DNA from 3 places in the Terrisporobacter hibernicus genome. Region 3 is predicted to be linked to each of the others. Evidence: riboswitches for the same ligand, from Rfam matches in the RefSeq annotation. Region 3 holds a riboswitch; each other region holds the start of a gene.
What was found. A riboswitch is a leader RNA that binds a small molecule or an ion and turns the genes downstream of it on or off. The one in region 3 is predicted to bind glycine.
Positions count from the first base shown of each region.

Region 1: it holds a riboswitch for glycine, as region 3 does, so the genes downstream of both, gcvPA (aminomethyl-transferring glycine dehydrogenase subunit GcvPA) here and JW646_RS05545 (GrdX family protein) in region 3, are expected to answer to the same signal.
Region 2: it holds a riboswitch for glycine, as region 3 does, so the genes downstream of both, JW646_RS02585 (alanine/glycine:cation symporter family protein) here and JW646_RS05545 (GrdX family protein) in region 3, are expected to answer to the same signal.

Region 1 is NZ_CP081135.1:1,276,758-1,281,596, forward strand. It holds gene gcvPA (aminomethyl-transferring glycine dehydrogenase subunit GcvPA) at 1-1,190, opposite strand, end outside; glycine riboswitch at 1,362-1,472, opposite strand; gene JW646_RS06145 (folate family ECF transporter S component) at 1,767-2,285, opposite strand; gene JW646_RS06150 (DUF2628 domain-containing protein) at 2,558-3,235, opposite strand; gene JW646_RS06155 (ABC transporter permease) at 3,381-4,839, opposite strand, start outside.
Region 2 is NZ_CP081135.1:528,089-532,927, reverse strand. It holds gene JW646_RS02600 (protein kinase domain-containing protein) at 1-58, shown strand, start outside; gene JW646_RS02595 (AI-2E family transporter) at 91-1,266, shown strand; gene JW646_RS02590 (hypothetical protein) at 1,296-2,381, shown strand; glycine riboswitch at 2,603-2,691, shown strand; gene JW646_RS02585 (alanine/glycine:cation symporter family protein) at 3,010-4,380, shown strand; gene JW646_RS02580 (PepSY domain-containing protein) at 4,517-4,839, shown strand, end outside.
Region 3 is NZ_CP081135.1:1,153,776-1,158,614, reverse strand. It holds gene grdB (glycine reductase complex selenoprotein B) at 1-966, shown strand, start outside; gene grdA (glycine/sarcosine/betaine reductase complex selenoprotein A) at 1,062-1,532, shown strand; glycine riboswitch at 1,768-1,868, shown strand; gene JW646_RS05545 (GrdX family protein) at 2,035-2,397, shown strand; gene JW646_RS05540 (glycine/sarcosine/betaine reductase component B subunit) at 2,540-3,820, shown strand; gene grdB (glycine reductase complex selenoprotein B) at 3,833-4,839, shown strand, end outside.

The sequences.
Region 1 (4,839 bases), 120 kb from region 3:
GCTTTAAGCATTTTTTCTTCATCTTCATGAGTTGCTGGTATATATGAATATTGCTTATATTCTTCTTTTACTATTTCTGATTTTTTATATTGTTTTTTATAAAAAGGTTTCTTTACTATTACTGCACTTACAAGTTTTTTTCTTACTCTTACTCCTATTTCACTTCCAATTTTGGCATGATTACTATCTATTATTGCCATTCCTATAAATTTATCTAAAGTTGGTGATTTAAGCCCTGTAGTAACAAATCCTATAACACTACCATCTACTTCTATTTCATAACCACTTCTTATCATTCCTTTTCCTTGCATTTCAAAAGCAACTAATTTTCTTTGTATTTTTTGTGATTTTAAACTAATTAAAGCTTCTTTTCCTATAAAATTTTCTTTATTTAGTTTAACAAATATTCCTAAACCTACTTCTATAGGAGATATTTTTTCACTTAATTCATTACCATAAAGAGGTAAGTTTACTTCCGCTCTTAAAGTATCCCTAGCTCCAAGACCTACTGGTGTTATATTTTCTTTTCCCACTTCCAAAATATCATTCCATATTTTATCTACTACATTTTCGTCACAGTATATTTCAAATCCATCTTCTCCAGTATAACCCGTTCTTGAAACTATACATTTTTCTCCACAAACCTCTACATTATTTTTAAATTTGTAAAACTCTATATCACTTAAATTTATATTTACTAACTTAGATAATATATCTTCAGCTTTTGGACCTTGTATTGCCAATTGAGAAATATTACTAGATATGTTATTTATATTTACGTCAAATTTTTCACTTTGTTTTGTAATCCATTCATAGTCTTTATCTATATTACCAGCATTGATTACTAGTAAATAGTTTTCTTCACTTACCATATAAACTAACATATCATCTACTGTCATTCCATTTTCGTAGCACATTGGTGAGTATATAATTTCTTCTGCTTTCAGGTTTGTAATGTCATTTGTAATTAAATACTGTATAAAATTAAATGCGTCTTTACCCTTAACTTCAACTTCTCCCATATGAGAAACATCAAATAGCCCGGCACTTCTTCTTACATAGTCATGTTCTTTAGTTGCACTTGTATACTCTAATGGCATTTCCCATCCTACAAATTCAAACATTTTTGCATTTAATTTTTCATGTGTAGAAAATAATTTAGTTCTTTTTAGCTCCATACATTCTATCATTCTCCTACTCCCCCATCACATTTTATATATATACGTAAAAAAGAGGATATGCAGACACTATAAATAGTAGCCACATATCCTCTGTTCATTTACCTGAAAGTTTTAGTGAGATAATCTCATTTTCTTCTTCGGTGACTTTCACTCTTAATGAGCAAAGTCTTTCCAGAGTTCCATCAATTTACGATATTCTTGCCTGAAAGTTTCTCTGAAAATTTAATGGCGATTTTCAGATTGCTTCTTCGGCCTTTTTACCTAGGTAAAAATGTCTCTCGTAAATCTCACTTGGATTTATTTAATTCTAAAATTATTGTATGTGAGTTCATAATATTTTTCAACTGTTTTTGTTCATTTTCTTATATGTTTTTTCCGATTTTTTCGACAATTTAAAATTGTGTGATAAATATACAAAAGTGCTTATAAAAGTTATAAGCACTTTTATCGTACATTAAAGTTACTTAGTAAAAATCAATAGACTTTCCCCAACTTTAGCCCTTATAGTTTTAGTATGAATTGCTGAACAACCATTATTTCTTTTCTAAATTCGCAGTGGTTAAATCTGCTACATATAAGTTTTTCTTATATAGCTTGTGAAAATTTAGGTAATTTCACTATGAATTTTTTCCATACAACTCCTATTGTTATAATTTTTAACGGTATCATAATAGCTTCTTTAAGTAAACGTGTTGGCAATAATCCTATAAATCCTTTACCCATTAAAATAGACAGCCAATAAGTATCTAGACCTAAATTTAAAATTATGTCTATAACTAAAACAGCTCCTATTATTCTTGTCCATGTAACTGGCTTATTATGTAAAAATACTCCATATACTACCCCTGCCAATATTGCAGTAAGTGTGAATCCTGGGAAAAATGCTCCTGTTGGAAATAGTACAACTCCTATAATATCAGCGATCCCATTTGCCACACCTGCCCATATTGGCCCATACATAGTAGCAATTATAGCCACTGGTACAAAACCAAATCCTATTCTAACTATAGGTGTTTGTATAGAGCAGAATCTAGTTAATATAATTTGTAATGCAACTAATAAACTAGTCTGAACTAGTCTTTTAACATTAATTTTTTTATTCATAAATTTCCTCCTAAATTGGGCTCGCACATAAATATGTGATTTATGTGTGGAGTTATCAAAAATAATAAATATTATATATATTTCTATTATTATTTATTGATTAGTCTATCTATGAAATTTAAATAACTTAATTAAATTGTAACACAAGGTTTCAATAATGATTAGATTATTAACCTTTTTCGTTCCAAATACAATAAATAATACTATATAAATAAAAAAAGACACATAAATATAATATTTATGTATCTTAATTATTGTTGAATTTTATAATTCTAATAATAGTATGGAGAAGAGAACATAAATAAAAATGTTCCTAATGTACCTATCAATAATAAAAAAACTAGAGTTATTATGGCTAGTATTATTGGTATTGCTATATTAACTCCACCTTTATTTAATATTAATCTTTGTTTTATTTCGTCTCCCATGTTTATGAAAGAGTTTAATTGTTTTTGTATGTGCTTTAAGTAAGCTATATTTCCGTATAACCCTGAAATAACTGCTATTGCTATACTTATAATTAATGAAAAAGATGGCATTAATGATCCAATTAATATATCTGCTATAATAAGTCCAAAACCTATAGTATACATTTTTCTATATAAAAACCACCATGAATTAAAGAAAAATGCGGCCCAGTTCCAACTAGTAGATTTATAGAGTTCTTGGATTTCCTTAAATTTAGGTATATAGTATTCTTCTTTCTTTTGTATAAAGTTAACCATATCTATATTATCAAAATCTGCTTTATAATTTTCATCATAATTACTATCTGTAAAACTTCTATATGTTTCATTATTTTTTATAGTGTCTTTAATATTTTCAGTAGCATTTTTTACATTATCCTCTATTGTTATTAATTTATTTCCACAGTTTGTACAAAACTTAGCATTTTTTGAACTTTTTTTCCCACATTTTGAGCAATATATGAACTTATTTTCCTCAGACATAACTTTCTCTCCTTAAATTTTTTAATAAGTATTTTTATTTTACTATTATTAATATATTCTTACAATAGAGTCTAATATGATAATACACTAGTAGGTTACTTTATATACAATAAAAGCCAGAAGATTTCTCTTCTGACTTAATTTATTATTTGGTTAAAGATATATATTTTTTTGAAGTTAATAAGTAGTAAACTAGATAAATTACTGAGAAAACAATAGTTGTTATTATAGTAGAAAACCTTCCATCTTGGTTAAACAAATTTGTTACTGCATAACTAGCTACTGTGCTATGGATAATAGCTACTATAGCGGGGAATAAGAAAAATATTCCAACCTGTTTATAAATAGATTTATTAATATATTCTTGATTTGTTCCTATTTTTCTCAATGTATCAAATCTAGGCTTATCTTTGCTTGCATCCGAAATACATTTAAAATACATAATACTTCCTACAGATATTATAAATACCAGTGACATAAATAGGCCTATAAAATAAATTGCGTTTATAAAGTTATAACTATCTTCATTGAAATTATCTACACTATAAGGTTTTATATTACTATTTTTCTTTATATCTTTAGCTATATTGGCACTATTTTCAAAATGTTTTAAGGTGATACAAGATATATTTTCTGTATCTTTATTTAAGTCTTTTTTTAAGGAATTGAATGTACTATCATTTACAACAACCGAAGGAAGATTTCCTCTAAAAAATCCAAATAAATTCATTGCATAGTAGTCAACTATTTTAATATTTCTATTTGCTAAATCAAAATCCACTTTAAAGTCAAAAGCATTTATTAAATTTTTAGGAATTATTAATATGGCTTCATTGTCATTTAACTGTGTCTTTAAAAATTTATTCTCATTATCCATATCTCTATACTCACACAATTTTTTTATATCTGAATATTTTATAAAATCCATATTACCTGCAAACATAAACGGTGATTCTTTTTTACCGTTTTCAGTAATATCTATATGCATAATCTCAGTCTGTAGTTTAAAATCAACCTTCTCATCACTTTTGTTTAAAGCTTCTGAAACAACCTTATTATCTAAATTTCCTTCATACATTATGCTATATGGATATTCAGATTCTTTACCTTCAGTAAAAACAGTTCTAGTAGCAATAGATACTATTACACAAGTCAAGCAACAAGTTATTAATACTGCAATTTGACCTAAAACTTTATTATTATCTCTTATTCTAAAAATTATATTATTGTAGCTTAAAATATTAGTTTTTTTATATAAGAAATTTTTATTATTAATTAATTTTGAAACTAAAAAAGTAAAAAACCCTTTAAACAATAGCATTGTTCCTATTATAACCATAATTACTGTAAGAAATATGGCAATTGGGAATGATATGTTATATTTGTTATAATACAAAATAACAACATAAGCTAAAACTATTACCATTAATCCTAAGATGCCTTGTAATGTTTTATTTTTACTATTATCAGTTTGATATATATTTGTTGCATTAATAAGTTTTGTTATATCTGTTTTGACTAAAACTATATATTCTTTAATAAATACACAGACTAATATACATAAAAATATTAAACTAGTTATTAAAATTGCCTCTTTTGAAATT
Region 2 (4,839 bases), 630 kb from region 3:
ATTGTTGCTTGTTTTAACACTAACAATCTTAATCACTGTTATTATTCAGTCTAAGTAGCATGAAAATAATTATTTATCAGGAGAAAAAATATGAAAGTAAATTGGAATTCGAAGTACAACACTATATCAGTATATTCATTAATCGTGATCTGCTGTAGTATAATTTTTTATTTTGTAGCATCTCAAATAGGATCTTTTAGTGAAAAGATAAGTATTGCAATTGGGATATTATATCCTTTTATAATAGGATTTGCTATTGCGTATTTGCTTAATTTTATTTTAGACTTTTATGAAGTTAAAATGTTGGGTAAAACTCAGTGGTTTGCTAATTTAAAAAGAGGACATAAAAGAAGTATAGGGTTATTATTAACATATTTAACAGCTGCAGGTATATGCTATTTGTTTATACACTTTATAGTTCCTCAATTAATAGAGAGTATAATGGGGTTTGTCAATGAGGTTCCTCAATATGTGGATAATGTTACTAGATTATTTAATAATTTAATAAACGAAACAAATGTAAGCCCAGAATATGCGGCACTAATACAAGAACAAATGGATAAATACATACAATTTGTTATGGATTTTGCAAAGGAAATAATTCCTATTGTAGGAAATATGTTGAAAGTAATTGCATCAAGTATATGGAATATAGTTCTTGGAATTATTATTTCTGTATATCTATTAATAGATAAAGAAAACTTCTTTGCTATAAATAGAAAAATTATATGTGCACTTTTCTCAACTAAAACTTCAAATAGAATATTTGAATTAACTTACAGAAGTAATGAAACTTTTGGTAAATTCCTAAGTGGTAAAATAATTGACTCTGCTATTATAGGAGTATTGAGTTTTGTAGTATTCTCAATATTTAAGATGCCATATACATTATTAATATCTGTAATAATAGGTGTAACTAATATAATTCCATTCTTTGGTCCATTTATTGGAGCAATACCATCATTTATTATAATTTTATTTGTTTCTCCAACTAAAGCCTTAGTATTCTTGTTATTAGTATTTATAATACAGCAACTTGACGGAAACGTTATAGGACCTAAAATATTAGGAGATTCAATTGGTATATCAGCATTTTGGATATTGTTTGCCATACTTGTGGCAGGTAAATTCTTAGGGATAGTAGGTATGATAATAGGTGTACCTTTATTTGCCATTGTCTATTCAATTATAAAAGAAGATGTTGAATATAAACTTAAGAATAAAGAATTACCAACAGAGACCAAGGATTATATGGATAGAGTATAGCAATAAAATAATCAGGGGGAGATGTTATTATGAAGAAAAAAGGGGTTTTTATTTTAACGCTGTTGATGATGCTCTTGTTAACAGTTAATGCATTTGCAGATAATGTAGATAGTGCATCTAATTATTTCGCTTTAGATGAAGATATAAATATCTCAAAAGAAGTCTTAGGTGATATTTACTCTGCAGGTAAAAAGATCACTGTAAAAGATAATGTAAATGGTGATGTTATAGCACTTGGTGAGACCATCAACATAACAAGTAATGAGGTAAAGGGCAATATAAGATGTGGAGCACAAACTTTAAGTATTAATAGCAAAAATGTAAAAAATATAACTTCTTTTGGTCAAGATATTAATATAGGGGAAAAAACTACTGCAAAAGCTATTTACGTTGCAGGTGAGAATATTAATTTCAAAGGCAGTTGTGAAGGCTTTTATGCTACAGGTGATACAATAATAATTAATGGTAAAATTAATGGGGATGTTAACGTAAACTGCGATGAGTTAATTATTGCGGATAATGGTAAAATCACAGGGGATATAAAAGTATACTCTCCTAAAGAGCCTATTGTAAACTCCAATGTATCTATGAACGACATACAATACACTAAGATAGAAAATTCTACTAATGAGAGTAAACTAAAAGCTTTTTTAGGTTTTGGAACTATTTTATCGATTTTAGGATCTTTAATATTTGGATTGCTTTTATACTCTATATTTAAAAAATTCTTTATCAAAAGTGATGATTTATTAGTGAAAGAACCACTTCCAGTTGTTTTAGGAGGTATGGCATCATTTATATTAACGCCTATAGTTAGTTTATTGTTATTTCTAACGATAATAGCCTTACCTGTGGGAGTAATTTCACTGATTATGTACTTTATAGTAGTTTATTTATCTCCGGTGATTATGGGAATAGTACTTGGCAGACTAATACTTAAGAATAAAAATCCATATTTGCAGATTTTGCTTGGTGTGTTAGTTGTAAGACTACTAAGTCTTTTACCAATGGTAGGCGGTTTTGTATGGGTAGTAAGTGGAATGATAGCACAAGGTTTAATAGTATATTCATTTGTTCAATCAATAAAATATAAAGAAAAAAGAATAGAAATATAATAATAAAAAATATGGGTTATTTTTAACCCATATTTTTTAATGAAATAATTTTCTATAGGAATTTAAATTAATCTATTTGACAAGTGTTAGAAGATAATATACTATTATTGTTACAAGTTAACAAGTCAATAATCTGATGAAGCTTTACAGAAGAGTTGTTTTAGGACACACCGAAGGAGTCATACTCTCAGGTACTTTTTATAAAAGTGGGACTGTAAAGAATAGGAAACTCTGGAGATACCCGCAAAGGGAGCCGAAGGGGCAAGGCTTAACTGCTCAATCTCTCAGGCAAAAGGACAGAGAATATACGTAAAGCATATTTATGCTTTTCTTTAATATGTATGAAATCCTATACTAAATCATCTTTATGATTTAGTATTTTTTTACTTACTAAGATACTATAATACTTTTTATATATTCTTGTATTATCAATACGTTCATAGGAGAGTAAGAAAGTAAATTTTAAGCAAGGTAGTTGCCTAACATTTCATGCATATTCCAAATTATTATATTTTTAGCAAAGTGCATATTGTAATTGTATGCAGGATGCAATTTATTCTTGTCTTTATTCATAAAGGATTATATGATTTTGTACTTAAATTATTTAATTACAAAAGGAGTGTTTTTTATGGATTTTCTTAACTTATTAAACAAGGTGGACAGTTTTATATGGGGGCCACCATTATTAGTGTTACTAGTAGGTACGGGTATTTACCTTACAGTAAGATTGGGATTAATACAAATTGTCAAATTACCTAAAGCATTAAAATTAATTTTTAAAGCTGAGAATGAAGGTAATGGTGATATTTCAAGTTTTGGAGCTTTATGTACAGCTCTTGCAGCAACAATAGGAACAGGTAATATAGTTGGAGTTGCTACGGCAATCAAAGCTGGTGGACCAGGAGCATTATTTTGGATGTGGCTTGCTGCATTCTTTGGAATGGCAACCAAATATTCAGAAGGTTTACTTGCTATAAAATTTAGAACTAAAGATAAAAATGGCCAGGTATCTGGTGGTCCCATGTATTATATAGTAAATGGTATGGGTGAAAAATGGAGACCATTAGCATTATTTTTTGCTATAAGTGGTATACTAGTAGCCCTTTTAGGTATAGGTACATTTTCACAAGTAAACTCAATCACAGATGCAGTACAAGGGTCTTTTAATATAGACCCTAAAATAACAGGAGTTATATTAGCGATTTGCGTTGCGTTAGTTGTATTTGGAGGGCTGCAAAGTATATCCAAGGTGGCAACTAAAATAGTTCCTTTTATGACAGTAGCATATATATTAATATGTCTTACTATTTTGGGGAAATTTTATACATTAATACCAGAAACATTTACATTAATATTTAAAAGTGCCTTTACTGGTCAAGCGGCTACGGGAGGTTTTATAGGAGCAACTGTATCTATGGCTATTAGAAATGGTATAGCTCGTGGAGTATTTTCAAATGAGTCAGGTCTTGGAAGTGCTCCTATTGCAGCTGCAGCAGCAAAAACTAAGTGGCCAGCAGAACAAGGACTAATATCAATGACTGGTACATTTATAGATAGTATAATAATTTGTACTTTAACAGGAGTATCTTTAATTATTTCAGGTGTTTGGCAAAGTGATTTAAATGGAGCCCTGATGACTCAATCAGCTTTTGCATCAATACTTCCAAATTCAGGACCGATATTTTTAACAATAAGTTTAAGTTTATTTGCATTTACAACTATCCTTGGATGGAGCTATTATGGAGAAAGATGCTTTGAATTTTTATTTGGGGTAAAAAAAATAAATTTGTTTAGAGGTTTATTTGTACTTATGGTGTTGCTTGGAGCATTTTTAAAATTAGAAATGGTTTGGATTATAGCTGATATTGTAAATGGCCTTATGGCACTACCAAATTTAATTGCTTTACTTGCCTTATCGCCAATAATCATATCTGAAACTAAATTGTACCTAGATTATTTAGATGAAAAAAATAAATCAGATGGAGAAAAAATAAGCTAAAATATCATGTTTTGAATGTTTTATTGAAATTTTTAAAAACTTTTAAAAAAATTTTTACTTTTTTATAAAAAAGGTACCCAAAATAGAACTTAACCTTTGTATATATAGTGTAAAAAATAAAAAAGGAGAGATTTCAATGAAATTAAACAAAATGGTAGCAGTAGCTTTAGGTGTAATTCTTACATCATCAACAGCATTATCACAAGTAGGAGCGGCGGATGCAGCATCTAAACTTATAGGAAGTACAAAAGCAAAGGAAATAATGTTAAAGAAAGTTCCGGGAGCGAAAATAGTTAAATTTAGACTAGATAATGATAATACTCCAGAGTACGAAGGAGAATTGACAAAAGGAAGTTATAAGTACGAAATAGATGTAAATGCAAAAAGCGGAAAAGTAACAGATTACGAAAAGGAAACAATAAGAACATCTTCTTCAAAATACATAGGAGAAGCTAAAGC
Region 3 (4,839 bases):
TTAACTGGTATGTACGTAGAAAACCCAGGAGCAGATATGTTCAAAGATAAAGTTTATATGGTACCAACAAAAAACTCTGCAGTAGGTATGAGAGATGCTGTTAAATTTATGGCACCTCTTGCTCTTAAACTGGCAAAGGGAGAAGAAATAGGTGCATCTATTGAAGAGGGATATATGCCAAATGGTATAAGAAAAAATTTCTTTGACAAAGAAAGAGGATCTAAGAGAGCAGTAGATATGCTTATCAAAAAATTAAAAGGTGAAAAATTTACAACTGAGTATCCAATGCCTGATTTTGATAGAGTAGCTCCAAATTTAGCAATTAAGGACTTATCTAAAGCTAAGATAGCTCTTGTTACTTCTGGAGGTATAGTTCCAAAAGGAAATCCAGATCATATAGAATCTTCAAGTGCATCAAAATATGGTAAATACGATTTAGAAGGATTTAAAATATTAAGTTGTGCAGATCATCAAACTGCTCATGGTGGATATGACCCAGTTTATGCTAACGATGATCCAAATAGAGTATTACCTGTGGATGTGATGAGAGAATTTGAAGCGCAAGGTGTAATAGGAGAACTTCATAGATATTATTATGCAACAGTAGGAAATGGAACTTCAGTTGCTAATGCAAAAGGATTTGCTGCAAAATATGCAGAGGAATTGAAGGCTGATGGTGTTGATGCTGTAATTCTAACTAGTACGTGAGGCACTTGTACTCGTTGCGGTGCAACGATGGTAAAAGAAATAGAAAGAGCTGGAATACCAGTAGTACACATGTGTACAGTAGTACCTATTTCTTTAACAGTTGGAGCTAATAGAATAGTACCAACTATAGCAATACCTCATCCTCTTGGAAATCCAGCACTACCATTGGAAGAAGAAAAGAAAATAAGAAGAAATCTTATAACAAAAGCATTTAAAGCATTACAAACTGAAATAGAAGATCAAACTGTATTCGAATAAAATTTAAACCATGTTTACATTGAGCAATATCTTAACGACTTGACATGCTCAATGTAAACATATAAAAATAAAATTTAGATCAGGAGGTATTTTTAATGAGTATATTAGAAAAGAAGAAAGTCATCATAATTGGTGACAGGGATGGTATACCTGGTCCAGCAATAGAAGAATGTGTCAAAACTGCAGGTGGAGAAGTTGTATTTTCTTCAACTGAATGTTTTGTCTGAACTGCTGCTGGAGCAATGGACTTAGAAAACCAAAAAAGAGTGAAGGAATTTGCTGAAGAATTTGGTGCAGAAAATGTTGTGGTTTTATTAGGTGCAGCTGAAGGTGAAGCGGCAGGTCTTGCTGCAGAAACAGTTACGGCTGGTGACCCAACATATGCAGGTCCATTGACAGGAGTCCAGTTAGGACTTCAAGTATATCATGCTTGTGAACCGGAAATAAAAAAAGAATTTGAACTAAATGTATATGATGATCAAATAGGGATGATGGAAATGGTACTTGATGTGGACGATATAGTTAATGAAATGACTACTATAAGAGAGCAATTTTGTAAGTACTAAAAGTTGAAAATAAAAGGTTATAAATAGTCATCCTTAACATATAAATTAATAAATATGGAAAAAAATAAATATATTGAAAAATATAAAAAAACTTGTTGCTTATTATAGAGATAATTAATTATAATCTAATTAAAATAGAAAAAAATTATAAATAAATAGAAACTTTAAATGAATGAATAATAAGACCATTATTATATTGCACAATAATTAGAATAATACAATTATTATATTAAGGATGACTATTACGGGAGAGACTTGTAAAAAAGCGCCGAAGGAATAAGCCAACATTAAGCGGATGTTGGTGATGATCTCAGGCAAAAGGACCGTAGTACGACTTAACTCTGGAAAGCAAGACATCATTAAGTTTAATCTATAAATATATGCACCGAAGGGGCAACTCTATGCAAATAGAGGAAAACTCTCAGGTTAAATACAGAGCAGAAAGCTAGGGGCTTTCTGCTATTTTATTGCAAAAAAATAGAACTGTTCTGGGGGATATAAAATGATAATAACTAACAACAATAAAGTATATGAAAAATACAAAAGTGATTATAAGGTTTATTATAAGGAATGCTCTTTTAAAGAAATCTTACTTTATGTAAGAGATAGAATTCATGAAGGACATATACTGTTAACTCACCCTCTGTCTAGTAGCATAAAACCAAATGAAACTCCATATAAATCAGTCCTAATATCTGATTATAAAGAATCCCTAGATTACAAATCTTTGACAATTATTGAAAATGCAATTTTAACATATGACAAATTTAAAAAAGATAAAGATTACACTGTTGAATTAACCAATAGAATAGTAGATGATTTTAAAATTGTAGATTTATCAATAATTGAAAACGCTCTCAAGTAAATAGAGCATATTTAGCAGAATTTATTATTCCATAGAAATAGTAATATGTTTTAATAGCACTTATTTTGTGCTTTTAAATAAATACCTAGTTCAAGTAAATAAAATTTTTGTAAATCAAATAAAATTTTTGGAGGTGATTTTTTTGAAATTGGAATTAGGATATGTAAAAATTAAAGACATATGTTTTTCTGATGTTTCAAAAGTGGAAGATGGAGTAATTTATGTTAATAAGCAAGAGTTAATTGACTTATTAATGGAAGATGAGAATATCAAATCAGTAGATTTAGAAATAGCAAAACCAGGGGATAGTATTCGTATTATGCCAGTTAAAGACGTTATAGAGCCAAGAGTTAAAGTTGAAGGACCAGGAGGAATATTCCCAGGCATGATGAATAAGGTAACAACAGTGGGCTCGGGAAAAACTAACGTACTTAAAGGTTCTGCTGTAGTAACAACAGGGAAAATAGTAGGTTTCCAAGAAGGAATAATAGATATGAGTGGAGAAGGGGCTAAATACACACCTTTCTCAGGGTTAAATAACTTAGTAGTAGTTTGTGAACCAGCAGATGGTTTAAAGCAACATAATCACGAAGAAGCTGTAAGATTTGCAGGATACAAAGCAGCTATATACTTAGGAGAGTTAGCTAAAGACATAACTCCAGACGAAGTAGAAGTTTATGAAACAGATTCAATAATAGAAGGATATAAAAAATACCCAGAACTACCAAGAGTAGCTTATGTGTATATGCTTCAAACTCAAGGATTATTACATGACACTTATGTTTATGGAGTAGATGCTAAGAAAACTATATCTACTTTAATAAATCCAACTGAAATAATGGATGGCGCAGTCGTAAGTGGTAACTGTGTTTCTGCATGTGATAAAAACACAACTTATCATCACTTAAATAACCCAGTTATACATGATTTATTTGAAAAGCATGGTAAAGAATTAAACTTTGTAGGGGTAATCCTTACAAATGAAAACGTTTATCTTGCTGACAAAGAGAGATCTTCTAACTGGAGTGCCAAACTAGCAGAGTTCTTAGGAGTTGATGGTGTAGTTATAACTCAAGAAGGATTTGGTAACCCAGATACAGACTTAATAATGAACTGTAAGAAAATAGAAGAAAAAGGAATAAAAACAGTTATAGTTACAGATGAGTATGCTGGTAGAGATGGAAAATCTCAATCATTAGCAGATGCGGATTCTTTAGCAAATGCAGTTGTAACAGGAGGTAATGCAAATGAGGTTGTTACCCTTCCTCCAATGGATAAAGTAATAGGATATCCAGAAGTTGCAGATGTTATAGCTGGTGGATTTGATGGAAGTTTACAACCAGATGGATCAATAGTTGCAGAGCTTCAAGTAATAACTGGAGCTACTAATGAACTTGGATTTAATAAATTAAGTGCAAGATAGTGAGAGGGGGGTTTGAAGATGATAAAAGTTGTTCAATATATAAATCAATTTTTCGCACAAATAGGTGGAGAAGAAATGGCTCATGTTAAGCCTGAAGTAAGAGAAGGTATAGTAGGGCCAGGTGTTGCTTTCAACGCAGCATTTAAAGGAGAAGCTGAGATAGTAGCTACTGTAATATGTGGTGATTCTTATTTCAATGAAAACTTAGAAGAAGCTAAAAAAGAAGTTTTAGAAATGGTTAAACAATATAATCCAGATATATTTATAGCTGGACCAGCATTTAATGCAGGTAGATACGGTGTTGCTTGTGGTACTATAGCTACAGCTGTACAAGATGAGTTAGGGATACCATCTTTAACAGGTATGTATATAGAAAATCCGGGTGCTGACATGTTCAAACAAAAAGTTTACATGGTACCAACTAGAAACTCTGCAGTAGGTATGAGAGATGCTGTTAAAGTTATGGCACCTCTTGCACTTAAATTAGGCAAAAAGGAACCTATAGGAGCATCAAAAGAAGAAGGATATATGCCAAATGGTGTAAGAAAGAACTTCTTTGATAGTGACAGAGGATCTAAGAGAGCTGTAGAGATGCTAATCAAAAAGTTAAAAGGAAAAGAGTTTACTACTGAATACCCAATGCCTAATTTTGATAGAGTAGAGCCAAATAAGGCTGTTGTTGATTTAAGTAGCGCTAAAATAGCTTTAGTTACTTCTGGAGGTATAGTTCCAAAAGGAAATCCAGATCATATAGAATCTTCAAGTGCTTCTAAATATGGCAAATACGATATAGGTTCATTCAAACATTTAAGTAGTGCTGATCATGAAACTGCTCATGGTGGATATGACCCAGTTTATGCAAATGAAGAGCCAGACAGAGTTTTACCAGTAGATGTTCTTAGAGAATTTGAAGAACAAGGTGTAATAGGAAGTTTACATCAGTACTTCTATACAACTGTTGGTAACGGAACTGCAGTTGCAAATGCTAAGAAGTATGCTGGTGAAATAGCTAAAGAATT